4 regions of the Cupriavidus sp. MP-37 genome follow, and region 4 is predicted to be linked to each of the others. Evidence: predicted binding sites of a transcription regulator. Region 4 holds the regulator's gene; each other region holds the start of a gene.
What was found. Region 4 encodes sigma-54, which starts transcription at its own class of promoters, with help from an activator protein. Its sites were predicted from a motif close to TGGCANGNAANCTGCTTT; they were not measured.
Positions count from the first base shown of each region.

Region 1: a site for sigma-54 is predicted at 4,919-4,936, ahead of LIN44_RS18345 (ammonium transporter). Genes of this name have one in related genera too.
Region 2: a site for sigma-54 is predicted at 4,106-4,123, ahead of prpB (methylisocitrate lyase). Genes of this name have one in related genera too.
Region 3: a site for sigma-54 is predicted at 1,910-1,927, ahead of urtA (urea ABC transporter substrate-binding protein). Genes of this name have one in related genera too.

Region 1 covers NZ_CP085345.1:396,870-404,535, reverse strand. Annotated here, with positions in the region: gene mdoH (glucans biosynthesis glucosyltransferase MdoH) at 1-423, shown strand, start outside; gene LIN44_RS18360 (hypothetical protein) at 491-1,078, opposite strand; gene LIN44_RS18355 (Bcr/CflA family multidrug efflux MFS transporter) at 1,357-2,580, shown strand; gene LIN44_RS18350 (mechanosensitive ion channel family protein) at 2,601-3,470, opposite strand; gene LIN44_RS18345 (ammonium transporter) at 3,685-4,887, opposite strand; gene LIN44_RS18340 (HU family DNA-binding protein) at 5,385-5,666, shown strand; gene LIN44_RS18335 (acyl-CoA thioesterase) at 5,815-6,300, shown strand; gene LIN44_RS18330 (CreA family protein) at 6,325-6,807, shown strand; gene LIN44_RS18325 (phosphatase PAP2 family protein) at 6,829-7,666, opposite strand, start outside.
Region 2 covers NZ_CP085344.1:1,991,028-1,998,693, reverse strand. Annotated here, with positions in the region: gene LIN44_RS09350 (HD-GYP domain-containing protein) at 1-198, opposite strand, end outside; gene LIN44_RS09345 (putative quinol monooxygenase) at 422-715, shown strand; gene LIN44_RS09340 (cysteine synthase A) at 869-1,870, shown strand; gene prpR (propionate catabolism operon regulatory protein PrpR) at 1,879-3,864, opposite strand; gene prpB (methylisocitrate lyase) at 4,157-5,065, shown strand; gene prpC (2-methylcitrate synthase) at 5,178-6,335, shown strand; gene acnD (Fe/S-dependent 2-methylisocitrate dehydratase AcnD) at 6,471-7,666, shown strand, end outside.
Region 3 covers NZ_CP085344.1:2,780,592-2,788,257, reverse strand. Annotated here, with positions in the region: gene LIN44_RS12855 (gamma-glutamyltransferase family protein) at 1-1,532, opposite strand, end outside; gene urtA (urea ABC transporter substrate-binding protein) at 1,981-3,237, shown strand; gene urtB (urea ABC transporter permease subunit UrtB) at 3,441-5,084, shown strand; gene urtC (urea ABC transporter permease subunit UrtC) at 5,084-6,283, shown strand; gene urtD (urea ABC transporter ATP-binding protein UrtD) at 6,280-7,128, shown strand; gene urtE (urea ABC transporter ATP-binding subunit UrtE) at 7,131-7,666, shown strand, end outside.
Region 4 covers NZ_CP085344.1:3,452,343-3,460,008, reverse strand. Annotated here, with positions in the region: gene hprK (HPr(Ser) kinase/phosphatase) at 1-105, opposite strand, end outside; gene LIN44_RS15915 (PTS sugar transporter subunit IIA) at 188-643, opposite strand; gene hpf (ribosome hibernation-promoting factor, HPF/YfiA family) at 1,009-1,359, opposite strand; gene LIN44_RS15905 (RNA polymerase factor sigma-54) at 1,408-2,886, opposite strand; gene lptB (LPS export ABC transporter ATP-binding protein) at 3,011-3,811, opposite strand; gene lptA (lipopolysaccharide transport periplasmic protein LptA) at 3,820-4,467, opposite strand; gene lptC (LPS export ABC transporter periplasmic protein LptC) at 4,586-5,215, opposite strand; gene LIN44_RS15885 (SIS domain-containing protein) at 5,262-6,245, opposite strand; gene LIN44_RS15880 (hypothetical protein) at 6,132-6,389, shown strand; gene LIN44_RS15875 (monovalent cation:proton antiporter-2 (CPA2) family protein) at 6,389-7,666, shown strand, end outside.

The DNA of each region.
Region 1 (7,666 bases), on a different replicon from region 4:
GTGTCGCTGGGCCGCGCTTCGCGCAACGCCGGGCTGTTCATGATCCCGGAAGAAACGCTGGTGCCGCGCGAGATCGTGGAAACGCAGCAGCATGTCGAAAATGCCGCCGAAACGCCGAACTTCGTCGACGCCGTGGTGGACCCGGTCACCAATGCGCTGATGTGCGCGACCGCGACGCCGCGCGTGGTGCAGCCGGAATCGGCGCGCAAGCGCCACGAGAGCCTGGTCGAGCATGCGCTGACCCACGGGCCGCGCGCGCTCACGCCGGCGCAGAAGCACGTGTTGCTGGGCAATCCGTTCGCGCTGGCGCGCCTGCATGAACTGGTGTGGGGTTCGCCACTGGCCGACGCCGGCTGGAAGGACACGCGCATGCTGGTACGGCGCGCCGCCAACGTGGTGCCGCTGCGTCCGCGCGCCGCCTGAGCGCGTTGCATCAGACAAAAAAACGGCCCGCTTGCGCGGGCCGTTTTTGCGTGGCGCCGGTCGCTGCTCAGCGCAGGGCAGCGCTGCAGATCGGGCCGTTGATATAGACGTCGCCGATGCGGCGCTCGCCGCGGTCCTTGCGGGTCATGTAGCGGAACAACATGCTGACGCCCAGCTTGGTCAGGATCTCGACATCGCGGTTTGCGCAGATATTGCGCTGCAGCGGCGCGGCGTAGTTGACCTCGAAGCTGGCCAGGTCGAGCATCGGCCCGCGGTAGTTGGTCAGTTCCAGCTGGAACAATACATGTTTGCCCGGCACCGACTGGCAGCGGCGCAGGCGGGTCTCGCCGTCGATCTCGATCGGCAGGGCATCGTTGAGCTGGCGGCAGGCGCGCGCCAGCACGTTGTCGGGGCGGGTGGCGTTGCGCAGCAGCTCGGGCACGCCGGCGGCGCCGGTGTTCTGGCCGGTGGCCGCGCCCTTGAGCATGCGCGCCACCGGGTCGGCTTCATCGGCCGCGGGAACCAGCAGCGGGACGCTGGCATTGCGCAGCTGCGCCGGCGCTGCCTTGGCCGTCAGGGGCAGCGGCAGCAGCAGCACGGCCGCAAGTACGGCGGTGCCTGGCGAAGCGGAAAGCGGCGTTTGTCGTATTCTCATGCAGGCTAATGTTGCGGGGACCGGTACTGTCGTCCCTCTCTGCGAGGCCGACGGCGAGTCTTACGCCGACAGGCTGGCATTGTACCCTCCACCCCGGCGCGCATGAAAGTCGCGCTCCGCGAGCGTCGTGGCATTGCTGCCATGCAAGGCCCCGGAACAGGCTGCGCCGGGCTGCGGCTGCATTGGTTATGTTGTGCAACAATTGCGTCTTTCGTGGGGCTGCCCGTGCGGTACGGCCGCGCAGGGCAGCGCCATCGCCCTCGGATACCTGTCCCCCCATGTCTCATTCCCCAAGCGCCGCCCCGACGCCGCGTTTTCCTGCCTGGCTGCTGATCTGCAGCTCGCTGATGGCGATCGCGCCGCTGTCGATCGACATGTACCTGCCGAGTTTCCCGACCCTGGCCGGCGACCTGGGCGTCGATATCGGCCAGGTCCAGCTGACCCTCGGCACCTTCCTGGTCGGGCTCGCGCTCGGCCAGGCCTTCTATGGTCCCTTCAGCGACCGCTTCGGGCGCAAGCCGCCGCTCTATGTCGGACTGTGCCTCTACGTGGTCGCCGCCGTGTGCTGCGCGCTGGCGCGCAACGTCGAAGCGCTGATGCTATGGCGCTTCCTGCAGGCGCTGGGCGGCTGCGCCGGCATGGTGATGGCGCGGGCGGTGATCCGCGACCGGCTCGAGGCACATGAATCGGCGCGGGCGTTTTCCTCGCTGATGCTGGTGATGGGCGTGGCGCCGATCCTGGCGCCGATCATCGGCGGCGCGGTCCTGACCGTATCGGGCTGGCGCGCCATTTTCTGGGTGCTGGCGGGCGCCGGGCTGCTGATCCTGCTGCTGGTCCACCTGCGCATGGAGGAATCGCTGGACCGCGGCCATGCGGCGCCGCTGCGGCTCGGCAGCGTGGCCCGCAGCTATGCGGAGCTGCTGCGCGACCGCGAGTTCCTGGGCTACTCGCTGTCGGCCGGCTTCGGCTCGGCGGGCATGTTCGCGTATATCTCGGGATCGCCCTTCGTGCTGATCGAACTGCACGGCATCGCGCCGTCGCACTATGGCTTTGTGTTCGGTGCCAATGCGCTGGGGCTGATCACGATGTCGCAGCTCAATGCCCGGCTGGTGCGCGGGCGTTCGCTCGACCAGGTGCTGGGAGCCACGCTGCTGGCGGCCCTGGGCGCGGGGACGGTGCTGGCGGTGGCCGCACTGGCGGGGATGGCGGTGCTGCCGGTGCTGCTGGCCGGCTTCTTCGTGTTTATCGGAGCGCTGGGCTGCGTCTCGCCGAACGCTTCGGCGCTGGCGCTCGCGCACCAGGGACATCGCGCCGGCACGGCTTCGGCATTGATGGGCACGTTGCAGTTTTCGCTCGGCACGCTGGGCGGCGCCGCGGTCAGCGTGTGGCGCGACGGCAGCGCGCTGCCGCTGGGCGTGGTGATGGCGGCCTGCGGTGCCGGCGCGGTGCTGATGCGCCATTACGGGCGCTCGGGCGCAAGCACGCGCCCGGGCACCCGCTGAAACGGCCGCCGCGCGCCAGTTCAGGCCGCCTGCTGTGCGGCGGCTTGCTCGGCGGCGGCGTGCGGCAATCCGGCCTGCTGCACCACCACCATGTGGGCCGGCATCGGCGCGGCGTAGCCGGCCTGGCCGAAGCATTCGCGGATGACGCGGTTGGTGTCGAAATAGACCTGCCAGTAATGGTCGTTGTGGCAATAGGGCCGTACCGCCAGCACCGGGCCGACCAGCGTGAACTCCAGGATTTCGACGTCGACCGGCGGCTCGGCCAGCACGTTGGGGATCTCGGCGATGCGGGTCTTCAGCAGCGCCACCGCGTCGGCCACATCGGTGCTGCCGGCCAGCTGCGCTTTCAGTTCCACGCGCCGGAACGCATTGGCGGTGAAGTTCTGGATGGTGTCGCTGAAGATCTTGTTGTTGCCGATCACGGTCTGGACATTGTCCGGCGTGTCCAGCGTGGTGGCGAACAATCCGATTTCGCGCACCGTGCCGGTCACGCCGCCAATGGTGACGAAGTCGCCGACCTTGAACGGCCGCAGCACCACCAGGAAGGCGCCGGCGGCGAAGTTTGCCATCAGTCCCGACCAGGCCATGCCGATCGCCACGCCGGCGGCGGCAATCAACGCGGCAAAGGTGGTGGTCTGGATGCCGAAGTAGCCGAGGATGCCGATCACCAGCACCACGTTCAGCGTCACGGTGACGATGGAACCGACGTAGCGCAGCAGCGTGGGGTCGACCTTCTGCTTGCCGAGCGCGTTCTGCACCATGCGCACGACAAAGTGGATCAGCCAGCGGCCAATGACCCAGAAGGCGAGGGCCGCCAGGATCTTGACGCCGAATTCGGTGGCGTAGGAGACCACCAGGGTCTTGAGGTTGTCGAAGGTAGAGGCGTCCATCGGCGTATTCCTTTCGTGTTGGTGTAACCGGCCAGCCGCCGACCCAACATCCCCCGAACCAGCCGGCTGCAGCGTGCGAGCCCCTGCGCGTTGCGCGCAATTCCCGGGCACGGCAATTATTGAGAGGCCGCGCGCGGAAGTGCAAGTAAATCATTGTTAAGACAAGCCGCGTGGCACGGCTCGTCCATTTATATCGGAATTGCGCTGGCGGGTATTACCAGTTGGTTTCGCGCTCGGGCGTGGCGGAAATCCGGTGCAGCGTCAGGTCGGCGCCGTTGAACTCGCCCTCGGGGTCGAGGCGGATGCCCACCAGCCGCTTCAGGGTGCCATAGACCAGCGTGCCGCCGGCCAGCGCCACCACGATGCCAAGCAAGGTGCCGAGCAGTTGCGCGCCGAGCGACACCCCGCCGAGGCCCCCCATCGCCTTCGCGCCGAAGATGCCCGCGGCGATGCCGCCCCAGGCGCCGCATAGCCCGTGCAGCGGCCACACGCCCAGCACATCGTCGATATGCCACTTGTTTTGCGCCAGCGTAAACATATAAACGAACAGCGCGCCCGCCACGGCGCCGGTGACCAGCGCGCCCAGCGGATGCATCAGGTCCGAGCCCGCGCATACCGCCACCAGGCCGGCCAGCGGCCCGTTGTAGACGAAACCCGGATCATTGCGTCCGGCGATCCAGGCGGCCAGCGTGCCGCCGGCCATCGCCATCAGCGAATTGATTGCCACCAGGCCGCTGATCTTGTCGACGGTCTGCGCGCTCATCACGTTGAAGCCGAACCAGCCCACCGCAAGAATCCAGGCACCCAGCGCCAGGAACGGGATGTTCGAGGGCGGATGCGCGCTGATGCGGCCGTCCTTCTGATAGCGGCCGCGGCGCGCGCCCAGCAGCAGCACCGCGGGCAGCGCAATCCAGCCGCCCAGCGCATGCACCACCACCGAGCCGGCAAAATCATGGAAGGGGGCACCGGCGACGCGCGCCAGCCAGTCCTGCACGCCATAGCGCTGGTTCCAGACCATGCCTTCGAAAAAGGGGTAGACAAAACCTACCAGGACGAACGTGGCAACCAGTTGCGGATTGAAACGCGAGCGTTCGGCAATACCGCCTGAGATAATCGCCGGAATTGCCGCGGCAAAGGTCGCCAGGAAAAAGAACTTGACCAGTTCGTAACCGTTTTTCTGGGCCAGGGTTTCGGCGCCGGCAAAGAACTGCACCCCATAGGCGATGGTGTAGCCGATAAAGAAATAGGCGATGGTGGAAACTGCGAAATCCACCAGAATCTTTACCAAGGCATTGACCTGGTTTTTCTTGCGCACCGTGCCAAGTTCGAGGAACGCAAAGCCGGCGTGCATGGCCAGCACCATGATGGCGCCGAGCAGGATAAACAGCGCGTCGGTGCCGGTCTTCCAGTTGTCCATAGTGACCTCATGCTCAAAATGGGCGCATCAGTATGCAAAAAGCGTTCCAGAAACGGCTGCATCCTGGTGCCGCTTGCACCGTCGCGGGTAAAACGCCGCACCGGCATGCCGCACGGCTTCATCGGTCGGGCCACGGTGCGGTCGGTCCGCGAGCGGCGGCAGGATTTGCGCTGCGCCAGAATGGAGCGGGCCAGGCGGGTCGGGCGACCCGTTGTGGTGCGTCGCCCCATTTAGGGGAATCTGTCCTATGCTGGATAGCTTTGGGACGTGCGAATCCGGACGGCCGCTCCGGCCCGGCAAAAAGGTGCTTCTGGCAAGCACGAATAGCGGGGGAAATTGCCCGCTAACCGGCCTCAAGCAAGGATTTGCGGGTTTTTTTGTCGCATTGGTGCCACTGGGGATTGCTCAACGCGCGACGGGCAGATTAGACTGCGCCGATCGATGGCCTGCCGCGAGGCACGCACATCGGTGACGACGACCAACAAGGGAAATCAGCCATGAATAAAGGTGAACTGGTATCGGCCATCGCCGCGGAAGCAGAATTGAGCAATGCCGCCGCCGAGCGTGCGCTCAACGCAGCGCTGGACAGTATCAAGAAGGCAGTGGCAAAGGGTGATTCTGTAACGCTGGTGGGTTTCGGCAGCTTCAGCGCCGGCAAGCGCGCTGCCCGTACCGGCCGCAATCCGCGCACCGGCGAAACCATCAAGATTCCGGCCGCCAAGACGGTCAAGTTCTCGGCAGGCCAGGGTTTCAAGGACGCCGTGAACAAGAAAAAGTAAGCAGTTTGCGTCCATTGCGAAAGAAGCGGCCTGGCAGGCCGCTTTTTTTTATACGCCGCGCCCGCCGGGCAACGGCGCGGCGATCCGGGTTAAACTGCCGGCGCCCGCAGCCGGCAATCCCGCCCCCGCAATCCTTGTATCCCGCATCATGAATGACCTGTCCCACCAGCTTTCCATGACCGTGCTGATGACGCCGGACATGGCCAACTTCTCTGGCAACGTCCACGGCGGCACCATCCTCAAGTACCTGGACATGGTGGCGTATGCGTGCGCCAGCCGCTATGCCGGCCGCTACGTGGTCACGCTGTCGGTAGACCAGGTGGTGTTCCGCCAGCCCATCCACGTGGGCGAGCTGGTGACCTTCCTGGCATCGGTCAACTACACCGGCCGCAGTTCGATGGAGATCGGCATCAAGGTGGTGACCGAGAACATCCGCAGCAAGCTGGTGCGCCATACCAACAGCTGCTATTTCACCATGGTGGCGGTGGACGACAACGGCACCCCCGCCGAGGTGCCGCCACTGGAGCCGCGCGACGAGGTCGAGCGCCAGCGCTTTGCCGCCGCGCAGCAGCGCCGCGCGCTGCGCCAGGAAATGGAAAAGCGCCACGGCGACATCAAGTCGTCGGTGAACTGACTGCCCATGCCCCGCGATACCGCCATGAAGCGCAACCACCGAATCGTGCGCACCTTGCTGGCCGCCACCTGCCTGGCAGCGGCCACGGGCGCCAGTGCCGAGGAAATCGGCAGCGTCAGCACCAATTTCCGCATGACCGGATCCGACAAGGTCGTGATCGAAGCCTATGACGACCCGCAGGTGGATGGCATTACCTGCTACGTGTCGCGCGCCCGCACCGGCGGCATCAAGGGCCAGCTCGGCATGGCCGAAGACCCGCCCGAGGCCTCGATCGCGTGCCGGCAGGTCGGGCCGATCGGCTTCAAGGGGCCGATCAGGCAGCAGGACAATGTCTTCTCCGAGCGCATGTCGATCCTGTTCAAGGCGCTGCACGTGGTGCGCGCCGTCGACCGCAAGCGCAATACGCTGGTCTACCTGACGTATTCGGATCGCATCGTCAGCGGCAGCCCGCAGAACAGCGTAACCGCCGTACCGGTGCCGGCCGGCACGGTGATCCCCGTGAAGTAGCCGGCCCGGACATCGGGCGGGTCAGGGCGCCAGCGCCGCGCTCTCCGCCTGGCAGTCGCGCGATGGCCGCGCGCCGGCGGCGCGGGCCTTCGCCACTTCGCGGCGGGCCTGTTCCAGGTCGGCGCGGAAGGTGGGATCGGCTTGTAGCCGCGCCACGGTGGCCGCGGCCATCATGCGGCCCTCGTTGACATCGCTCTGCCAGTGCACGTTGCACACCACGCGGCTCTGCCCGAAGGCGCGGCCGCGCGCCAGGATCTCATTGGCGCGCGCCGGCTCGACCTCGGTCAGGATCAGCGCCCAGGCCCAGCCGATGGCGCTGTGGCCGGACGGATAGGAACCGTCCTTTTCCAGCTTGGCAGCCTCTGCCGGCGTGCACATCGGGGTCTTGTTGGTCACGAAGGGGCGGGTGCGCTTGTAGTGGTCCTTGGCCTTGTAGGTGGACAGGCCGGCATCGACCAGGCTGCGGCGCAGCAGGATGTTCAGGTAGGGCGTGTCCTTCTCGCTGACCGGCACGCCCAGCGCGCAAGAGAACGCGCTGGCGGCTTGCGGGAACGTCAGCACGGCATCGTCGGCCGCCAGCTGCCAGCGCGGCGAGCCACGCAGCGGGCCGGCCTGGCGCGCGGCGTCTTCATCCAGCGCCAGCGCAGCAGAGCCCTGCGCCGGCGGCGCGGGCAGCAGCTTCAGGCTGTCGGGGCGCGCGTCGGCCGCCAGGTAGCCGGCAGGCACGCCTGGGCGCAATTCGGGGACCGCCGACAGGTTGGTGCCGCCGGTGGCGCAGCCCGCCAGCAGCGCGGCGAGCGCTGCCGCGGCGAGGGCCCGGACGGGGTTGGACAGGGATGGGTCCGGTTTGGTGGCTTGG
Region 2 (7,666 bases), 1.5 Mb from region 4:
TTCCGGCGTCGGCAGATTGCGGCCCTTGAGGATATCGATCCAGACTTCGCGCACGCCCGCCGACCGGATCTGCCGTACCTGCTCCTCGCTGGCGACCAGGAAGCGCGCGCGCCAGAACGGGTGGCTGATCCAGGGCCCGCCCAGCCTGGCGACGAACATCCCGACCTGCAATTGCTCCGACCCAATGCGTCTCAGCATGCGCGACCCCCTCGGATGATGGTTTTCTTGTTGTCGCCCCGGCTATCGGCAGCGGCGGGCATAACTTGAGCGGTCACGGCGACCAGAACCGCGCCGGCCACCCTTGTCAAGCGCCGCCCAAATGCCCGGACGGCGCCGTCGGGCATTGCCGGCATGGCCATGGCCGCCGCTACAATGGCTGGCCCAGTGCTCACAGACGCCAGCCAGTCGCCCCCGTTCACCCATGTCCGGAACGTACACGCTAGTCGGCATCGCCCGTGCCAAGACCCATCGCCGCGACGCGCTGGTTTCCCAGCTCACCGCGTTGCGCTCGCGCGGGCTGACCGAGCCCGGCTGCCTGGACTACCACGTCGGGCAGGATGCCGAGGATGCGCGGGTGTTCGTCATCTACATGGTCTGGGACTCCAAGCGCGCGCTCGAATCGCACCTGAACCGCCCGTATATGCGCGATTTCCACGCGGCGCGCGCGGACTTCGTCGAAGGCGATTTCAGCTTCCGCTGGCTCAACGCCGCCTGAGCCTGCCGGCTCGATACCACCCGGCGCAAGGCGCCATCCCGGTCACTTCCCCCGGTTCGGTCGCGCCTGCGGCCGCCCTGCCCGCTTGTCATTCCCGCCGCACCGATCTATCACTCAAGGTGACGCCCGCCACGGGCGCGGCAGGAGTGCACCATGGAAGTCAGGGATGGATTTGCCGGCACCATCGGCCACACGCCGCTGATCCGGCTGGCCGGCGTGAGCGCCGAAACCGGCTGCGACATCTACGGCAAGGCGGAATTCCTCAATCCGGGCGGCTCGGTCAAGGACCGCGCGGCGCTCTACATCATCCGCGATGCCGAGCGGCGCGGGCTGCTGAAGCCGGGCGGCACGGTGATCGAAGGCACCGCGGGCAATACCGGCATCGGTCTGGCCCACCTGTGCGCGGCGCGAGGCTACCGCTGCATCGTGGTGATTCCCGACACGCAATCGCCGGAAAAAATGGAACGGCTGCGCATGCTGGGCGCCGAGGTGCGGGCGGTGCCGGCCAAGCCCTACGCCGATCCCGACAACTACCAGAAGATTGCCGGCCGGCTGGCCGACGAAACCGATAACGCGATCTGGGCCAACCAGTTCGACAACCTCGCCAACCGCCAGGCCCACTACGAGACCACCGGCCCCGAGATCTGGCACGCCACCGGCGGGCATATCGACGCGTTTACCTGCGCCACCGGCACCGGCGGCTCGCTGGCGGGCATCGCGCGCTGCCTGAAGGAACACAAGCCCGGCGTGCGCATCGTGCTGGCCGACCCGCACGGCAGCGGCCTGTACCACTTCGTCAAGCACCGCGAGGTCAAGGCCGAAGGCAGCTCGATCACCGAAGGCATCGGTTCCAGCCGCGTCACCGCCAACCTGCAGGACACGCCGATCGACGATGCCGTGCGCATCGTCGACCAGACCTGCGTCGACATGGTCTACCGGCTGCTGCGCGAGGAAGGGCTGTTCGTGGGTGGGTCATCCGGCATCAACGTCGGCGCCGCGGTGGCGCTGGCGCGCGCGATGGGACCGGGGCACACCATCGTCACGCTGCTGTGCGACCGTGGCGACCTGTACATGGGGCGGCTGTTCAATGAACAATGGCTGCAGGGCAAGGGACTGCAGCCGATTCCGTTCCGCCGGGCAAGCCCCGCCGGATAACGTCCACGCTAGGCCGCCTTGAGCCGCCGCCACAGCGTGGTCGGGCTGATGCCGAGGATATGGCAGGCGGCGGTCCGGTCGCCGCCGCACTCCTCCAGCACGCGCCGGATATGGTCGACTTCGCTGGATTGCTTGACGCGCGCGAGCGAGCGGCGCGCCCGTGCGGACGGCGCCGCCGGTGCCGCTTCGGACCCAGCCGCGTGCCCGGCCCCGGGCGCGTCGGCAAGCACGGCATCGCCGAACAGCTCGGGCGCGGCGGCATGCAGTTCGCGCTGCAAGGCTTCGCCGTCGAGCCGGCGGCCGGCCACCAGCACCGCGATGCGCTCGGTCACGTTTTCCAGTTCGCGGATATTGCCGGGCCAGCGGTAGCGCGCCAGCCGCGCGCGCGCCGCCGCGGGCAGGCGTTGCGGGCGTTCCAGCCCCAGCCGGTCCTGCGCGCGGCGGTACAGCAGCTCGGCCAGTTCGGGCAGGTCTTCGGCGCGCTCGCGCAGCGGCGGCATGGCAATGCGCAGGATGTTGAGCCGGTAGTACAGGTCTTGCCGGAAGCTGCCGTCGCGCACCATCGCGGCCAGGTCGCGATGGGTGGCGGCGATCACGCGCACGTTGACCGGCACCGCGTCGAGGCCGCCGATCGGCAGCACCTGCTTTTCCTGCAGCACGCGCAGCAGGCGCGTCTGCAGCGCGGGCGGCATGTCGCCGACCTCGTCGAGAAACAGCGTGCCGTTGTGGGCCGACTCGAACAGCCCGGCCTTGCCGCCGCGGCGCGCGCCGGTGAAGGCGCCCTCTTCGTAGCCGAACAGCTCGCTTTCCAGCAGCGCCTCGGGGAAGGCGGCGCAGTTGACCGCGACGAACGGGAACGCGCGGCGCGGGCTGGCATCGTGCATGCCTTGCGCCAGCACCTCCTTGCCGGTGCCGCTTTCGCCGCCGATCAGCACGGTCGAGTCCACCGCGGCGTAGCGCCGCGCCAGTTCGCGCAGCGCCGTCATCGCCGCCGAGGTGCCGGCGAGGTCGTCCAGGCTGTAGCGCACCGCCGCCGGCCGCGCGCGGCTGCGCGAACGCAGGTTGCGGTCGACGCGCTGGATCGCGCTGGCGTCCTGGATGGTCAGCACCGCGCCGGTGGTGCCGGCCTCGCCAATGATGGGGATGCGGTTGACCACCACCATCTTGTCGCCCAGCTTGTGGATCGCCTCGAGCTCCTTGTCGCCGGTCTGCATCACGCCTTCCAGCGCCAGGCCAGGCGCCAGCGTCTGCAGCTTGCGCCCCACCGCGGCGGCAGCGGAGGTGCCGAGGAAGCGCTCCATCGCCGGGTTGAACGACTGGATCCGCCCTTGCGCATCGACTGCCGCCACGCCCTCGTTCAGGTGCGCCAAGATGGTGTTGACGTAGTCGCGCCGGGTGGCCTCGATGCGGCGCAGGCGCGCGGCCTCGATCGCGTCTTCCAGCGCCATGCGCACCGAGTTGCCGGAGTACAGGAACACGCCGGTCAGTCCATGGCGGTCGGCCAGGTCGGTCACCAGGCCGGGGCCCACCACCACCTGGATGCCCTCCTGCTTGAGCGCCTTCACGCGCGCCACGGCGTCGTCCTCGGTCAGGTAGGTGTAGGCCGGCACCGACAGCGAGAACGCGCGCACGAATTCATCGACCTCGGCGTAGGTCGCCGCATGCGTGACCAGCGCAACCCGCGGCGAAATCCGCCGCGCGGTGGCCAGTGCGCTCATCACGTCAAAACCCGTGACCTTGACCAGCACCACCGGCACATCGACGTGCTGGCGCAGGTAGGCGCCGTTGGAGCCGCCGGCGACCACCACGTCGAGCCGGCCCTCGCGCACCTCGCGCGACACCGCGCTGGCGGCGGCCTCGAAGCCCTTGCCGACGATGCGGAATTCGGCGCGGTCGGCGTAGGCCGGGATCAGGTCGGCAAAGGCGCGCGCGAGGCGGCTGATGCCGATCGCCCAGATGCGCGGACGGCCTTGCGTGGAAACGGGAGGAGCCATGATGCGATGCGGAAAGGATGCGGGATGGAAGGTGGGATGAAAGGCGGCATGAACAGGCGTACAGTGCTGTCACATTGTCCGTTACGCGGGCCCGGATTTCAACTTTGAATTCCAAAAGGCAGCAGCTGGATTTCAATTGTGATGAAAAACCGGCATGAAACCCGTGACGGGATTCGGTGCACTGCCCACCAGCCCAGTGCTGGCAAGGCATCCCGCGCTTTCGGTGCGGGTTCGCAATGCCTGGCACACCCCTTGCAATATCGGGCTTGTCCCGTTCACCAACGCATACGCCATGACCTACTCCGCTTCCGACCTCGCGCGCTCCGCTGGCGCCCGCTTCCGCCAGGCGCTTGCCGACGAACATCCGCTGCAGGTGGTCGGCGCCATCAATGCCAACCATGCGCTGCTGGCCAAGCGCGCCGGCTACCGCGCCATCTACCTGTCGGGCGGCGGCGTGGCGGCCGGCTCGCTGGGCCTGCCGGACCTGGGCATCTCGAACCTGGACGATGTGCTGACTGATATCCGCCGCATCACCGATGTGTGCGACACGCCGCTGCTGGTCGACGTCGACACCGGCTTCGGCGCCTCGGCCTTCAACGTGGTCCGCACCACCAAGTCGCTGATCAAGTTCGGCGCCGCGGCCATGCATATCGAGGACCAGGTCGGCGCCAAGCGCTGCGGCCACCGTCCCAACAAGGAAATCGTCACCCAGGGTGAAATGGTCGACCGCATCAAGGCCGCGGTCGACGCCCGCACCGACGAGAACTTCGTCATCATGGCCCGCACCGACGCGCTCGCCGTGGAAGGCCTGGACAAGGCGATCGAGCGCGCCGTGGCGTGCGTCGAAGCCGGCGCCGACGCCATCTTCCCGGAAGCCATGACCGACCTGGCCATGTACCGCAAGTTCGTCGACGCGGTGAAGGTGCCGGTGCTGGCCAACATCACCGAGTTCGGCGCCACGCCGCTGTTCACCACCGAGGAACTGGGCGGCGCCGGCGTGTCGATGGTGCTGTATCCGCTGTCGGCCTTCCGCGCCATGAACAAGGCGGCGGAAAACGTCTATGCGGCGATCCGCCGCGACGGCACGCAGAAGAACGTGGTCGATACCATGCAGACCCGCGCGGAGCTCTACGAGAGCATCGGCTACCATGCCTTCGAGCAGAAGCTTGACGCCCTGTTCGCGCAAGGCAAGGGCAAGTAAGCAAGCAGACTCAGGCGCGGCCGGGCGGGGATCTCCCCTCCCGGCCGTTCGGCCACATAGATCCGGCCGATCACAAACAGGCAACACCAGGCATCACACCAAGGAGACCCAGATGTCCGAAGCGCAACCGCTCGTCACGCCCAAGCCCAAGAAATCCGTCGCGCTGTCCGGCGTTGCCGCCGGCAACACCGCGCTGTGCACCGTCGGCCGTACCGGCAACGACCTGCACTACCGCGGCTACGACATCCTCGACATCGCCGAGACCTGCGAGTTCGAGGAAATCGCCCACCTGCTGGTGCACGGCAAGCTGCCGACCAAGTCCGAGCTGGCCGCCTACAAGGCCAAGCTGAAGTCGCTGCGCGGCCTGCCCGCCAACGTCAAGGCGGCACTGGAATGGGTGCCCGCCAGCGCGCACCCGATGGACGTGATGCGCACCGGCGTGTCGGTGCTGGGCACCGTGCTACCGGAGAAGGAAGACCACAACACCCCGGGCGCGCGCGACATCGCCGACCGCCTGATGGCCAGCCTCGGCTCGATGCTGCTGTACTGGTACCACTACAGCCACAACGGCCGCCGCATCGAGGTGGAAACCGACGATGAATCGATCGGCGGCCACTTCCTGCACCTGCTGCACGGCGAGAAGCCGTCGGCGCTGTGGGAGCGCGCCATGAACACCTCGCTCAACCTGTATGCCGAGCACGAGTTCAACGCCTCGACCTTTACCGCGCGCGTGATTGCCGGCACCGGCTCGGACATGTACTCGTCGATCGCCGGCGCAATCGGCGCGCTGCGCGGCCCCAAGCACGGCGGCGCCAACGAGGTCGCGTTCGAGATCCAGAAGCGCTACGACAACCCGGACGAGGCCCAGGCCGACATCACCCGCCGCGTCGAGAACAAGGAAGTCGTGATCGGCTTCGGCCACCCGGTGTACACCACCGGCGACCCGCGCAACCAGGTGATCAAGGAAGTGGCGAAGAAGCTGTCGAAGGACGCCGGCTCGATGAAGATGTTCGACATCGCCGAGCGGCTCGAAACCGTGATGTGGGACATCAAGAAGATGTTCCCCAACCTGGACTGGTTCAGCGCGGTCAGCTACCACATGATGGGCGTGCCGACGGCGATGTTCACGCCGCTGTTCGTGATCGCGCGCACCTCGGGCTGGGCCGCGCACATCATCGAGCAGCGCATCGACAACAAGATCATCCGCCCCAGCGCCAATTACACGGGGCCGGAAAACCTGAAGTTCGTGCCGATCAAGGATCGCAAGTAAGACCGGCTGCCGGATTGCGCTGCGTCGGGTTGCATTGAATCCGAGCCTGCGGGCAAAGGGGTAGTTGGTCGCTATCATCGAACGATGAGCGGGGCCACTACCCCTTTTTCATACCTATATAGATTTCCCTACACCATGAATTCTGCAAACCGCAAACCGCTACCGGGCACCAAGCTGGATTACTTCGACGCGCGCGCCGCGGTCGAGGCGATCCAGCCGGGTGCCTACGACAAGCTGCCGTACACGTCGCGCGTGCTGGCAGAAAACCTGGTGCGCCGCTGCGACCCCGCCACGCTGACGGATTCGCTGAAGCAGCTGATCGAGCGCAAACGCGACCTCGACTTCCCGTGGTTCCCGGCACGCGTGGTGTGCCACGACATCCTCGGCCAGACCGCGCTGGTCGACCTGGCCGGGCTGCGCGACGCCATTGCCGACCAGGGCGGCGATCCTGCCAAGGTCAACCCGGTAGTGCCGGTGCAGCTGATCGTCGACCACTCGCTGGCGGTGGAATGCGGCGGCTTCGATCCCGACGCCTTCGCCAAGAACCGCGCCATCGAAGACCGGCGCAACGAAGACCGCTTCCACTTCATCGACTGGACCAAGAAGGCGTTCAAGAACGTCGATGTGATCCCGCCGGGCAACGGCATCATGCACCAGATCAACCTGGAGAAAATGTCGCCGGTGATCCACGCTGACCACGGCGTGGCCTACCCCGACACCTGCGTCGGCACCGACAGCCACACGCCGCACGTCGATGCGCTGGGCGTGATCGCCATCGGCGTCGGCGGCCTGGAAGCCGAGAACGTGATGCTCGGCCGCGCCTCGTGGATGCGCCTGCCGGATATCGTCGGCGTCGAGCTGACCGGCAAGCGCCAGCCCGGCATCACCGCCACCGACATCGTGCTGGCCCTGACCGAATTCCTGCGCAAGGAAAAAGTGGTCGGCGCCTACCTGGAGTTCCGCGGCGAAGGCGCGTCGAGCCTGACGCTGGGCGACCGCGCCACGATCTCCAACATGGCGCCGGAATACGGCGCCACTGCCTCGATGTTCTTTATCGACGAGCAGACCATCGAATACCTGCGCCTGACCGGCCGCACCGAAGAGCAACTCAAGCTGGTCGAGACGTACGCAAAGACCGCCGGCCTGTGGGCCGATTCGCTGCAGCACGCCGAATACGAGCGCGTGCTGACCTTCGACCTGTCGACCGTGGTGCGCAATATGGCCGGCCCGTCCAATCCGCACAAGCGCCTGCCGACCTCGGCGCTGGCCGAGCGCGGCATCGCCGTGGACCTGGACAAGGCCCGCGCGCAGGAAGCCGAAGGCCTGATGCC
Region 3 (7,666 bases), 670 kb from region 4:
TCGTTGTTGAGCAGGAAGCCGTTGGTCATGTGGTACGAGCCCAGGCCGGCCTCGATGGTGGTGGTCATCGCCACCACGTTGCCGTACTTGTCATGCAGCGACAGGTGCGTGGTGCCGCGCTCCTGCACCATCGACGGCGCCAGCGGCACGTCGCCGAGGTTGCCCGCCGCCACCGGCGTGACCATCGAGCCGGTGGTGCTGATCAGGCTGGCGCGCTGGCTCAGGTAGGGCTTGTTCAGCATGGTGTCCCAGGTGCCGCCGGGCAACGGGATGAAGTCGGTGTCGGCGACGTACTTGTTGCGGTCGGCATAGGCCAGGTGCCCGGCCTCGCCCATCAGGTGGGCGCCCAGCACACTGGGCCGGCCGCCGTTCTGGTCGACCAGCGTGGGCTTGTGCGCGGCCATGTCGAAGTTCTCGACGATGCCCAGGATCTGCGCCACCGCGATCCCGCCCGAAGACGGCGGCGGCATGCCGCACACCTCATACTGCCGGTAGGTGGTGCACACCGGCGTGCGCTTCTTGGCCTGGTAGTTGGCCAGGTCGTCCAGCGCGGTCACGCCCGGCGTGGTATTGCCGTCGTAGGTGGTCTGGATCTTGGCGACGATGGCCTGCGCGATCGGGCCGTTCTTGTAGAAGGCGTCGGCGCCGTCGGCGGCGACGGCGCTGAAGACCGCCGCCAGCGCGGGGTTGCGCAGCACGGTGTTGACTGCGCGCGGGGTGCCGTCGGGATTCAGGAAGTAGGCGGCCATTTCCGGATCGCGCTTGATGTTGGCGACGGTGGCGCTGTCGGAGATCGCGGCGGCCATGCGCGGCGGGATCGCGAAGCCGTCGGTGGCCAGCCTGATCGCCGGCGCGAACAGTTCCTTCCAGGCGGTCTTGCCGTAGTCGCGGTGGGCCAGCTCGAGCACGCGCAGCGTGCCGGGGGTGCCGATCGAGCGGCCGCTGCGCTGGGGGTTGGGCAGCGGCGCGGTCTGGTCGGCCGCGGACTTCCAGCGCAGGTAGTTCTCGTCGGCGGCGGCCGGCGCGGTCTCGCGGCCGTCGTAGGCGGTGACCTGCCGGGTTGCCGCGTCGTAGTGCAGGATGAAGGCGCCGCCGCCGATGCCGGACGATTGCGGCTCGACCAGGTTCAGCACCATCTGCGCCGCCACGGCGGCGTCGATGGCGGTGCCGCCGGCCTTCAGCACGTCGCACGCCGCCTTGGTCGAGACCGGGTTGTTGGTCACGGCCATATAGGTCTTGCTGTAGACCGTGACCTTGGGCGCGTAGCCGGTCGCCTGCTCCGGCGCGTTGGGGTCGCCCGGCAGCACCACGGCCTGGCCGCCGGTGCTGCCGTCGAGCTCGCAGCCGGCGGTGGGCGTGACCGGCGGTGGCGGGGGCGGAGGCGGGGGATCGTCGCCGCCGCCGCAGGCGCCCAGGGTCAGCGCCAGCGCCGCCAGGGCCAGCTTGCCACGGCGCTGGCGCCAGGCCGGGGTGGCGCGCGGCTGCGGCTGCGGCTCGGCGGGGGATGCGTTGGGGTCGGCAGCGTACGGCATGGTTTCTCCTTCCTTTTGTGTGGGTCCGGGAAATGCCAGGGCCGGGTCGTCGGGCGGGACCGCGGCCATCTTCCACCGTAGTGCCGCGGGGCGCGGGCCTTAATCATTGAATGTACGGATTTACATGCATTCGAATCCGGGTTTAAGCGCCTGCTTAATCTGGCGCGGCCACCAGGCTGGCACGTTAGCACTCGCCAACTGCGCCACGGTGCCCGTCCAACGCCAGGCAGGCGTCATGCACCGTCATTGCCCGCGCTGGCCGACACGCACTGTCACAGTGCGCCATTTCCTTGCACGGCGATGGTGCGTCCGCGACCCGCAGGCAGCGTCCGGCCGCACGCACCGCCTGTGGCCGCGCCGCGCGTGCGATATCGCCGTGGCACGCTAGTTGCAGATGCATCACCCGGGGAGCGTAGTCCCTGACCAACACCATAAACGGGAGCTGCAAATGCAACGACGTGACATGCTGAAGCTGTCGGCGCTGGCCGCCGCGGCGATGATCGGTACCAGCCCGCTGGCGCTGGCGCAGTCCAAAGAGCCGATCAAGGTCGGCATCCTGCATTCGCTGTCCGGCACCATGGCGATCTCGGAAACGTCGCTGAAGGACGTGGCGCTGATGACCATCGACGAGATCAACAAGAGCGGCGGCGTGCTCGGGCGCAAGCTGGAGCCGGTGGTGGTGGACCCGGCGTCGAACTGGCCGCTGTTCGCCGAGAAGGCGCGCCAGCTGGTCAGCAAGGACAAGGTGGCGGTGACCTTCGGCTGCTGGACCTCGGTGTCGCGCAAGTCGGTGCTGCCGGTCTACGAAGAGCTCAACGCGCTGCTGTTCTACCCGGTGCAGTATGAAGGCGAAGAAATGTCGAAGAACGTCTTCTACACCGGCGCGGCGCCCAACCAGCAGGCCATCCCCGCGGTGGAATACCTGATGAGCAAGGAGGGCGGCGGCGTCAAGCGGTTCTTCCTGCTCGGCACCGACTACGTCTACCCGCGCACCACCAACAAGATCCTGCGCGCCTTCTTGAAGAGCAAGGGCGTGGCCGACAAGGATATCGAAGAGGTCTACACCCCGTTCGGCCACAGCGACTACCAGACCATCGTCGCCAACATCAAGAAGTTCTCGCAGGGCGGCAAGACCGCGGTGATCTCGACCATCAACGGCGATTCCAACGTGCCGTTCTACAAGGAACTGGGCAACGCCGGGCTCAAGGCCAAGGACGTGCCGGTGGTGGCGTTCTCGGTCGGCGAAGAAGAGCTGCGCGGCATCGACACCAAGCCGCTGGTCGGCCACCTGGCCGCGTGGAACTACTTCATGTCGGTCAAGAATCCCGAGAACGATGCCTTCCGCAAGCAGTGGGCGGCCTGGGTCAAGGCCAACAACCTGCCCGGCGGCGACAAGCGCGTGACCAACGACCCGATGGAAGCCACCTACGTGGGCATCCACATGTGGGCGCAGGCGGTGAAGAAGGCCGGCAGCACCGATACCAACAAGGTGCGTGCGGCGATGTACGGCCAGACCTTCAAGGCACCGGACGGCTTCACCCTGACCATGGGCGAGAACCACCACCTGTACAAGCCGGTGATGATCGGCGAGGTCAAGGCCGACGGCCAGTTCGCGGTGGTGTGGAAGACGCCGAAGGCGGTGCGCGCGCAGCCGTGGAGTCCGTTTATCGCGGGGAATGAAGGGAAGCCGGACAAGGCGATGTAGGGCGTTCGCTCGTCGCCGGTTTTCTCCCCTCTCCCGCTTGCGGGAGAGGGGCAGGGGGTGAGGGCGGGCGCTGACCGATGCGACGGCGCTCACTTCGTCATAGATGCCGGCCCTCACCCCCGCCCCCCCGCCCCTTTCCCACTGCGTGGGAGAGGGGAGCACACCCTCAGCTTGGTTTTCCACTTTCGTCACGGCGAGCCCCTATGCGCTATCCGATATCCCGAACCGCCATGCCCTGGCTGCGCGCCTTGCTGGCAGCGCTGCTGCTGACGGCGGCGCCGTGGACAGCAGCACTGACGCAGACCGACCTGAAGCCGCTGGCCGGAGACGACTTCGACGCCAAGACCGCTGCGCTGTCCGAGTTGGCCAAGGCCGCGCCCGCCGAAGCCGGCCCGATCCTGAAGGCGCTGCAGGACGACGCCCTGCAATACGCGCCGTCGGTCGGCATGGTGCGCCAGGATGGCGACAAGGTGGTCGACGCCATCACCGGCAAGCCGGTCACGGTCAAGCCGGACGAACTCGCATCCCTGACCCTGAACAACAGCCTGCGCGCGCTGGTCGACAGCGCCGCCAGCAGCCTGCTGCTGCAGTCACCGGACATCGCGGTGCGCGCGCAGGCGGTGGCCACGCTGCGCGACCAGCCGGAAAGCGCGTCGCTGGCGGCGGTCGAGGCCGCGCGCAAGACCGAGGCCGATGCCGGCCTGCGCGCCAGCCTGGACGTGATCTGGGCCAACCTGGTGCTGGCCGGCACGCCCGAGGCCACCGAGCGCGAGGCGCGCGTCGAAGCCATCCGCATCCTGGGCCGCGACAGCAACCCGCAAAACCGCCAGAAGCTGGCGCCGCTGGTGGAGCGCGACAGCGCCGGCCGCTACCGCGAGCCCGATGGCAGCGTGCGGCTAGCCGCGCAGCAGGCGCTGGACACGCTGCAGGCCGACCAGCGCCGCGCCGAAGTGATCGGCAACCTGTTCGCCGGGCTGAGCCTGGGCAGCGTGCTGCTGCTGGCCGCGCTCGGCCTGGCCATTACCTATGGCCTGATCGGCGTGATCAACATGGCGCACGGTGAATTCCTGATGATCGGCGCCTATGCCACCTACGTGGTGCAGTCGCTGTTCCGCGCCCATGCGCCGGGCGCGCTCGACTGGTATCTGCCCGCGGCGCTGCCGGCCTCGTTCCTGGCCGCCGCCATGGTGGGCTTCGTGCTGGAGCGGCTGGTGCTGCGCCACCTGTACGGCCGCCCGCTGGAAACGCTGCTGGCCACCTTCGGCGTGAGCCTGCTGCTGATGCAGGCAGTGCGCACGCTGTTCGGCGCGCAGAACGTGGAAGTGTCCAATCCCGCATGGATGAGCGGCGGCTTCGAATGGCTGCCGGGGCTGGTGATCCCTTACAACCGCGTGGTCATCATCCTGTTCGCGCTGGCCGTGGTGGCGGTGGCGTGGGCGGTGCTCAACCGCACGCGGCTGGGGCTGTTCGTGCGCGCCACCACGCAGAACCGCACCATGGCGGCGTGCGTGGGCGTGCGCACCTGGCAGGTCGACAGCTACGCCTTTGCCTTCGGCGCCGGCATCGCCGGGCTCGGCGGCTGCGCGCTGTCGCAGATCGGCAATGTCGGCCCCGACCTGGGCCAGGCCTACATCATCGATTCGTTCATGGTGGTGGTGCTGGGTGGGGTGGGGCAACTGGCCGGCACCATCGTCGGTGCGTTCGGGCTGGGCATCCTCAACAAGTTCATCGAACCCTTCTATGGCGCGGTGCTGGCCAAGATCCTGGTCCTGGTGCTGATCGTGCTGTTTATCCAGAAGCGGCCGCAGGGACTGTTCGCGCTCAAGGGGCGCAGCGCGGAGGCATGATGCATCGATTCCAATCGAATTCTTCCGCGGCACCGTTCCGGCTGGCCGTGCCGGAACGCCAGCCGCTGTTTTCGCCGCGCGGCTGGAGCGCGCTGCTGGCGCTGGCGGTGATCGTCGGCATCGGCGTGCCGGTGTGCGCGCTGCTGCTGCCGGAGGGCCATCCGCTGCACCTGTCGGCGTATGCGCTGACGCTGGTGGGAAAGATCATGTGCTTTGCGCTGGCGGCGATCGCGCTCGACCTGGTGTGGGGCTACTGCGGCATCCTCAGCCTCGGCCATGGCCTCTTTTTCGCGCTGGGCGGCTATGCCATGGGCATGTACCTGATGCGGTCGATCGGGCGCGAAGGCGTGTACCAGAGCGATCTGCCGGACTTCATGGTGTTTCTCGACTGGAAAGAGCTGCCGTGGTTCTGGCACGGCACCGACCACCTCGGCTATGCACTGCTGCTGGTGGTGCTGGTGCCGGGCGTGCTGGCGTGGCTGTTCGGCTTCTTTGCCTTCCGCTCGCGCATCAAGGGCGTGTACCTGTCGATCATCACGCAGGCGATGACGTATGCGGCGATGCTGCTGTTCTTCCGCAACGAGACCGGCTTCGGCGGCAATAACGGCTTTACCGACTTCAAGCGCATCGCCGGCTTTGCCATCGCCGCGCCGCAGACGCGCACGGCGTTGTTCGTGCTGACCTTCCTGGCGCTGCTGGCCGGCTTCATTGCCTGCCGCTACATCGTCACCTCGAAGCTCGGCCGCGTGGTCACGGCGGTGCGCGATGCCGAGATGCGCGTGATGTTCTCGGGCTACAACCCGCTCGGCTACAAGCTGTTCGTGTGGACCTTCTCGGCGGTGCTGTGCGGCATCGCCGGCGCGCTGTACGTGCCGCAGGTCGGCATCATCAACCCGGGCGAGATGTCGCCCGGCAATTCGATCGAGATGGCGGTGTGGGTAGCCGTGGGCGGGCGCGGCACGCTGGTCGGGCCGGTGATCGGCGCGTTCCTGGTCAACGGCGCCAAGACGCTGTTCACCGCGCACTTCGCCGAATACTGGCTGTTCCTGCTGGGCGCGATGTTCGTGCTGGTGACGCTGTACCTGCCCGACGGCGTGACCGGGCTGTGGCAGCGCTGGCGCGAGCGCCGCGCGCAGGCGGCCGCGCCAGAGCCCGATGCCACGCCGGCGGTCGCAGGCCGCAGCGGAGGTGAAGCATGAACGCCGCAGTCGAACACAGCCAGGCCGAGAGCGGCGATGCCACCGGCCTGGGGCGCATCGTCGAGCCGGGCACCATCGACGTGTCGCACGGCCCGATCCTCTACCTGGAAGACGTGACCGTGCAGTTCGACGGCTTCCGCGCGCTCAACAAGCTGAACCTGTCGATCGACCATGGCGAACTGCGCTGCGTGATCGGCCCCAACGGCGCCGGCAAGACCACCATGATGGATGTCATCACCGGCAAGACCGGGCCGCGCAACGCCAGCGTCAGCGGGCGCGTGTTCCTCGGCCAGACCATCGACCTGATGCGGATGACCGAGCCGCGCATCGCGCAGGTCGGCATCGGCCGCAAGTTCCAGAAGCCGACCGTGTTCGAGCAGCACGCGGTGTGGGAGAACCTGGAGCTGGCGATGCAGGCCGACAAGCGCTGGTGGTCGTCGCTGCGCGCGCGGCTGACCGCGGCCGGGCATCGCCGCATCGAAGAAACGCTGGCGCTGACCGGCCTGGAGGCCGAGGCCTACCGGCCCGCCGGGCTGCTGTCGCACGGGCAGAAGCAGCGGCTGGAGATCGGCATGCTGCTGATGCAGCAGCCGCAGCTGCTGCTGCTCGACGAACCCGTCGCCGGCATGACCGATGAAGAGACCATGCAGCTCGCCAGCCTGCTCAACGGGCTGCGCGGCAGCTGCTCGATGATGGTGGTGGAGCACGACATGGAGTTCGTCGCCGCGCTGGCGGGTGCCGCCGGCAAGGTCACGGTGCTGGCCGAGGGCAGCGTGCTGGCCGAAGGCACGCTCGACAGCGTCAAGCGCGACGAACGCGTGATCGAATCGTACCTGGGGAGATAGGCATGCTGCAGGTCAATGCACTGAACCAGTTCTACGGCGGCAGCCACATCCTGCGCAACGTCAGCTTCGAGGTGCCGGCGGGCAAGCTGACCACGCTGCTCGGCCGCAACGGCGTCGGCAAGAGCACGCTGCTGAAATGCCTGATGGGCGTGGTGCCGACGCGCAGCGGCAGCATCCAGTGGGACGGCAGGCCGCTGGAGAAGAAGCCGCCTTATGAGCGCGTTGCCGCCGGACTGGCCTATGTGCCGCAGGGGCGCGAGATCTTTCCGCGGCTGACGGTCGAGGAGAACCTGCTGATCGGCGCCGCCAGCCGCGCGCGGCCGGCGGGCGTGCCGGAGCGCATCTACCAGCTGTTCCCGGTGCTGCGCACCATGCGCCTGCGCCGCGGCGGCGACCTGTCCGGCGGCCAGCAGCAGCAACTGGCGATCGGCCGCGCGCTGATGAGCGAGCCGCAACTGCTGATCCTCGACGAGCCGACCGAAGGCATCCAGCCCTCGATCATCCAGGACATCGGCCGCGCCTTGCGGCTGCTGGTCGA
Region 4 (7,666 bases):
GTCAAAGGCGCGGTCCGCGCCCTCCAGGCCGGCGACCCACGAGAGTTTGAGGTCGGCTGCGTTGTCGTCGAAGATGGACTGGGAGGTGACGCCGGTGAGTTCCATGCGGGTTGACTGGTAAGGCGGACTGCGAAGCGCGTGGCGCCTGCCCGGTCTGGGTGCCGGCCCGCTCTGGGGAATCAGTGGATCAGGGATGCCATGCAATCAGCAGTTCGTGCACGGCATCGGGCGTGGGCAGGGTCGCCAGGCCCTCGCGCATGTCGCGATCCGACAGCAGCTGCGCGATCTCGGACAGGATTTCCAGGTGCTGCTGCGTGGCCTGTTCCGGCACCAGCAGGAAGATCAGCAGCGACACCGGCTTGCCGTCCGGCGATTCGAACGGGATCGGCTCGGCCAGGCGCATGAAGGCGGCCAGCGGCTGCTTGAGGCCCTTGATGCGCCCGTGCGGGATCGCCACGCCGGCGCCCAGTCCGGTCGAGCCCAGCGACTCGCGTGCGAACAGGTTGTCGGTCACGATGGCGCGCGCCACGCCATGGTTGTTCTCGAAGAGGAGCCCGGCCTGCTCGAACACACGCTTCTTGCTGGTGACGCTGACGTCGAGGGTGATGTTGCCGGGTGGCAGCAATTTGGCCAAACGATTCATGGGCGATGCGCAGGATTTCAGTTAGCGGGCGGACCGTTCCGCCGGGCAGCGGCTGGCTCCGTGACCGCAGCCGGCGCGGCCGGCGCGGCGGGGGAGACGTCCGGCCCATTATAGAGCAGGGGCTACCCTCGCATTGTGCGGTGCAGCGCAAGCAGGCGCGGCCACGATTTTCTCTCTCTCTTTGTATGGCGCAGCATACACCTTGGCGCTGCGCTTGCGAACACCTCGGTTTCCCATGTGTGACAGTGTTGGCTCCGCCGCCACAGCCAGGCCGGCACCAGGGCGCAAAAAAGCCGCGCTTCGCGGCGCGGCTTGCCTGTGGAATCCTGGTTCAGCAGCCCTCTGCGGGGCCGCCGGGCATGGGTTTATTGCTGCATTTGCGCTGCGGCCATCTGGTACTTGACCGCTTCACGGTCGTGGCCTTGCACGCGATCCTTGTAGCGAATCACCTGACGGTCCAGCTTGTCGACGAGTGCGTCGATTGCTGCATACAGGTCTTCGTGATGCGCCTCGACAAAGATGTCCTTGCCCTTGAGATGCAGATTGATTTCCGCGTACTGGCGCCGGTCCTTTTCCTTGTGATTGTCGACAGAGAGCAGCACGCTAACGCCAATGACTTGATCGAAATGCCTGACGATTCGCTCCAGCTTCGTTTCCACGTACTCACGCAGAGGCGGCGTGATGTCCAGGTGGTGTCCACTGATCTTGAAGTTCATAGCGCTTCTCCTTCTGAAAGAGCCTCACCAGGCAGGCGGTGGGCTCGGCTACAAAGACTTGCGGAGATTCACTGCGGGGATTTTCAAGGCTTCGCGATACTTGGCGACGGTGCGGCGTGCGACAACGAAGCCTTGCTCGCCCAGCAGTTCGGCGATGCGACTGTCGGAAAGGGGATTCCTCGGGTCTTCGGCTCCTATCAGTTGCTTGATCAAGGCGCGGATGGCCGTTGATGAAGCCGCGCCACCGGTTTCGGTGGACACGTGGCTACCGAAGAAGTACTTCAGTTCGAAAGTACCCATCGGCGTGGCCATGTATTTATTGGTCGTCACCCGGGAGATGGTTGACTCGTGTAAACCCAGTGTATCGGCAATCTCCCGCAAAACCAAGGGGCGCATGGCGATTTCACCGTGAGTGAAAAAGTTCTTTTGACGCTCGACAATGGCCTGCGAGACACGCAGGATGGTGTCGAACCTTTGCTGGATGTTCTTGATCAGCCAGCGCGCCTCCTGCAGCTTCTGCTGCAGCCCGGCGGTGCCGGTCTCGCCCTTTGCGCCGCGCAGGATCTGCGCGTACATGTCGTTGATGCGCAGTCTCGGCATCACATCCGGATTGAGCTGCGCGATCCAGCCGCCGCCGCCCTTGCGCACGAACACATCTGGCACAACGAAATCGGCCTCGGGGCGGCTGTACGCGTGGCCCGGGTACGGGGCCAGCGAGCGGATCAGGTCATGCGCGGCCTTGAGCGCGACTTCGTCGACCTGCAGTGCCTTCTTCAGCCGCGTGTAGTCACGCACCGCCAGCAGTTCCAGGTGATGGGTGACGATGGTCAGCGCCAGTTCGCGCTGCGGGTGGGTCAGGCGGCGCAATTGCAGCGCCAGGCATTCGGCGGCATTGCGCGCGCCCACGCCGGGCGGATCGAAGCTCTGCAGCAGCGTCAGGATGGCGTGGACTTCGTCGGGATCGAACTCGAGCTCTTCGGGCAGCTCCGCGCAGATCTCTTCGAGCGAGGCGCTCAGGTAGCCATCGTCGTCGAGCGATTCGATCAGGAAGATGGCGAGCCCCTTGTCGCGCGCCGAGATCTTCAGCGGCGTCAGTTGCTCCATCAGGTATTCGCGCAGCGTGGGCTCGGCCTCGCGCAGCTGCATCGGCGTCTTTTCGTCCTCGTCGCCTTGCGGGCGGCGGGCGAAGTCGTCCAGGCTCCAGTCGCCGTTGCCGTAGTCGTCGCCGCTGCTGTTGTCGCCGTAGCTGTCATCGGCGCCGCCTTCGGCGCGGGCGTCCCCATTGCCCTGGGGCTCCGCCGGGGCGGGCGCGGGCGCGCTCTGTACGTTGACCGAGCCATCGGCCGCGACGCGCAGCGGGCTTTCGATCCAGTCGTTCTCCCGCTCGAGCAGCGGGTTTTCCGTCAGCGCCTGTTCGACCTCCTGCTGCAATTCCAGCGTGGAAAGCTGCAGCAGCCGGATCGACTGTTGCAGCTGCGGGGTCAGTGCCAGGTGCTGGGAGAGGCGGAGCTGTAGCGACGGTTTCATGCGACCTATTTTATGCGCATCTTTCCGATGTTGGAACGGAAATTGCTATCGCTGATGCGCTGTGATCGCCGCTGGCTCTTCCGGCCGTGCAGCCATGGCCGCCCGCGCGGGGCAGCCGCCCGTGTTACATGCGGAAGTTTTCGCCCAGGTAGACGCGCCGCACGGCGTCATTGGCAATGATGTCTTCGGGCTGGCCGGCGGCCAGCACCGTGCCTTCGCTGATGATGTAGGCGTGGTCGCAGATGCCGAGCGTCTCGCGCACGTTGTGGTCGGTGATCAGCACGCCGATATTGCGCGCCTTGAGGAAGCTGACGATGCGCTGGATCTCGCCGACGGCGATCGGATCCACGCCGGCGAACGGCTCGTCCAGCAGGATAAAGCGCGGCGATGACGCCAGTGCGCGCGCGATTTCCACGCGGCGGCGCTCGCCGCCGGACAGCGACAGCGCCGGGTTGTTGCGCAGGTGCGCGATCTGCAGGTCATCGAGCAGGGCATCGAGGCGGCGCTCGATCTCGGCCTTGGCCAGCGGCTTGCCCTGGTCCAGCTGCAGCTCCAGCACCGCGCGGATGTTTTCCTCGACGTTGAGCTTGCGGAACACCGACGCTTCCTGCGGCAGGTACGACAGCCCCATGCGCGCGCGCTCGTGGATCGGCAGCCCGCTGATGTGGTCGCCGTCGAGCACGATGTCGCCTTCGTCCAGCGCCACCAGGCCGACGATCATGTAGAACGACGTGGTCTTGCCCGCGCCGTTGGGGCCGAGCAGCCCGACCACCTCGCCGCTTTTCACGTCGAGCGAGACATCCTTGACCACCGTGCGCGAGCCATAGCGCTTCTTCAGGTGGCGCACGACCAGCGTGCTGCCGCCGGGCAGGACGGCGTTGGCTGCGACGGCAGGCTTCTCGGCAATGGTGGCGGTATCGGTCATGGGTACGGTCAGGGTTTGTTGGCGGGCGCGGGAGCGGGCTTCAGGTCCAGCGGCGAGCCGCCGCCCGCGGTGCCGGACTTCTGGTCCTGGCGCGGCGACAGCACCGCGCGCACCCGGCCGGACGGGTTGGCCGCCGCGGCATCGCCGCTGCCGCCGCCGGCGGCGGTGTAGAGTTCCTTGCGGCTGTCATAGGTCAGCACCGCGCCGCGGATCTCGTCGACCAGCTTGGCGCCCTGCAGCCGCGCCATGCGGGCATTGCCGATCAGCTTGGAGAATTCCTGCTTGCCGTCGTATTCGATGCGGTCGCCCCAGCCGTCGATGTATTCGTCGACGCCTTCGCGCTTCTGGCGGATATAGGCCTGCTTGCCCGGCTTCGAGGTGGCCACGGCGAACTGGTAGCCCTCGGGGTCGGTGCGCAGCTCGGCGGCGTCCGACTTCAGGATCATGGTGCCCTTGGTCAGCACCACGTTGCCGGTCAGCGTATAGATCTGCTTGACGTCGTCATAGCTGGCGTTGTCCGCCTCGAGCACCATCGGCTTGTCGCGGTCGGCGCGCTCGGCGAGGGCGGGCTGGGCCAGCAGGCCGAAGGCCAGGGCCAGCGCAAGCAGGGCCGGGGCGGTGCGTCGACGGGACGATGTCGTCAGGAAAGCGGTCATGTTGGCAGGGTTGCTCGAGGGCGTCTGGATGCGTGATGGTGCGGTTTGCGCGGAAATCGGCGCGCGGTGCGGGCCGTGCCGGCCGGCGCCGTGTACGCGGCGGCGCCGGACCGGAAGTTCAGGACCCTGGCGCGCGGCCCGGGGACGGCCCGGTGATGATGGTGCCGCGTACATTGCCGAGCAATTGTACTTCGCGGGTGACGTTGTTGAAGATCAGTCCGTTGGCGGTCATGACCGACGGGCCGCGCGTCAGCTTGACGGGCTTGTCGGTCTTGACGATGTCGTCATTGACCAGCAGCTGGAAGTAGCTCGACGCCGCGGTCAGCTGCGGATCCTTGGACGGATCCTTGCCCTGCTGGCGCAGCACGTAGCCATTGCCGTACAGGTCGATCACCGTGCCTTCGGCGTTCATGCGGCCGATGTCGGCGCGCGCGGTCACGGGCGGGCGGTCCGGTTCATAGGCGCGCATGGCGGGGCGCGTGACCTCGTAGGTCTGGTCGTCCTCGAAGTGGACCATGCGCTCGCCGGTGAAACGGATCTTGGTGCTGCCGTCGGGCGCCAGCTCGGTGGCCGAGAAGCGGTCCATGAAGTAGTCCGGCTCGTGCTTCTTGGGAGCCTGCGCGGCCTGGTCTTCCTTGGGGGAGTTGATCTGGACCAGCCAGAACGTGCTGCCCGCCACGATGGCCATCAGCAGCAGCGGCAGCAGCCGCATGACGATGCCGCTGAGGGAGGCGAGGAGTGCCTGCATGGTGTCCTTGGCGTTGTGCTGCGGATGCCGTCGGTGGTGCGCCGGCTCAGATGACCTTGGCGCGGGTCAGGTCGTGGATATGCAGCGCGCCGGTCAGGCGGCCATCGTCGTCCACCACCAGCAGCTGGTTGATGCGGTTGGCTTCCATCACCTGCACGGCTTCCACTGCCAGCTGGTCCTGGTTGACCACGTGCGGGTTGCGGTGCATGACCTCGCCGATCGGCACGGTCTTCCAGTCGCGCGGGGTTTCCAGCAGGCGGCGCAGGTCGCCGTCGGTGAACACGCCGATGGCGCGCCCGTCGGTATCCACCACCGCGGTCATGGCCATGCCCTTGCGCGTGATTTCCATCAGCGCCTGCGCCAGCGGCGTGCTTTCGCGTACCTCGGGCACGGCGTTGCCGGTGCGCATCACGTCGCGCACATGGGTCAGCAGCTTGCGCCCGAGCGCGCCGCCGGGGTGCGAGCGGGCAAAATCTTCCTCGCCGAAGCCGCGCGCATCGAGCACCGCGACCGCGAGCGCATCGCCCAGCGCCAGCGCGGCGGTGGTGCTGGCGGTCGGGGCCAGGTTCAGCGGGCAGGCTTCTTTCTCGACCGCGGCGTCCAGGTGGACGTCGGCCAGCTTGGCGAGGTTGGAGTCCGGATTGCCGGTGACCGAAATCAGGCGCGCGCCGATGCGCTTGACGATCGGGATGATCGACAGCAGCTCGCCGGTCTCGCCGGAATTGGAGAAGGCGATCAGCACGTCGTCGCGCGTGACCATGCCGAGGTCGCCGTGGCTGGCTTCGGCCGGGTGCACGAAGAACGCGGGGGTGCCGGTCGAGGCCAGCGTGGCCGCGACCTTGCGGCCGATATGGCCGGACTTGCCGATGCCGGAAACGACCACGCGCCCGGTGCATTGCAGGATCAGCTGCACGGCATGAGCAAAGTCGCCGTTCAGGCGGCCGGAAAGTGCGGAAACCGCATCGGCTTCGGTCTGGAGCGTGTCGCGGGCGAGCCGGAGTGCTCGATCCGCATCGAAATTGGCTATCATGGCGACGAAGTATACCAACGAATGCGACGACACCTGGGCCGGCCCGTGGCGCGCGTCGTGCTTGCCGTGCTCGCCGCATTGTCTGCCGGCAGGGTGCCCGTGCCGGGTCGGACGCGCGCCTGGCCGGTCACCTTGACCACCTGATGCATTCTCCGCTGGAACTGACCCTGGTGCTGCTGGCCGCCGCCGTGTTCGGCGTGGTCGCATTCCGCATGCTGCAGCTGCCGCCGATGCTGGGCTACCTCGCCGTCGGCATCCTGATCGGCCCGCATGCGCTGGGGCTGGCCAGCGATACCGCGCAGACCAAGTACCTGGCGGAATTCGGCGTGGTCTTCCTGATGTTCTCGATCGGGCTGGAATTCAGCCTGGCCAAGCTGCGCGCGATGAAGCGGCTGGTGTTCGGCCTGGGCGGTTCGCAGGTGGTGCTGTCGATGCTGGCAGTGGTGCCGGCCAGCTGGGCCTTCAACTGGCTGTTCCCGTTGTCCTGGCAGGCGTCGGTGGCGCTGGGCGGGGCCCTGGCCATGTCTTCCACCGCCATTGTGTCCAAGATGCTGTCCGAGCGCATGGAGCTGGAGAGCGAGCACGGCCGCAACATCATCAGCATCCTGCTGTTCCAGGACCTGGCGGTGGTGCCGCTGCTGATCGTGATTCCGGCGCTGTCGCAGGATCCGGGCGACCTGATGAAGGCGCTGGGCCTGGCCACGCTCAAGATCGTGGTGGCGCTGGGTGCGATCTTCTTCCTGGGCCAGCGCCTGATGAGCCGCTGGTTCCACGTGGTGGCGGCGCGCCGCTCGCAGGAACTGTTCATGCTGAACCTGCTGCTGGTCACGCTGGGCATGGCGGCGCTGACCGAGCGGCTGGGCCTGTCGATGGCGCTGGGCGCCTTCATGGCGGGCATGCTGATTTCCGAGACGCCCTACCGCCACCAGGTGGAGGAAGACATCAAGCCGTTCCGCGACGTGCTGCTGGGGCTGTTCTTCGTCACCATCGGCATGCTGCTCAATATCCGCGTGGTGCTGGACCATGTCTGGCTGGTGCTGGCGCTGCTGGTGGTGCCGGTGCTGTTCAAGCTGGTGCTGATCGCGGCGCTGGCGCGCGTGTTCGGCTCGCGCCAGGGCGTGGCCATCCGCACCGGGCTGGGGCTGGCGCAGGCGGGCGAGTTCGGCTTCGTGCTGCTGAACCAGATCGACGGCCTGAACCTGGTCGACCCGGTGCTGATCCAGGTGATCCTGGCGTCGATGCTGCTGTCGATGCTGGCGGCACCGTTTCTGATCCAGTACAGCGACGCCATCGTGCTGCGCTTCGCCGCCAACGAATGGCTGATGCAGTCGCTGAACATGACCCGCATCGCCGCGCAAAGCCTGCAGACCGAGAAGCACGCCATCATCTGCGGCTTTGGCCGCAGCGGGCAAAACCTGGCG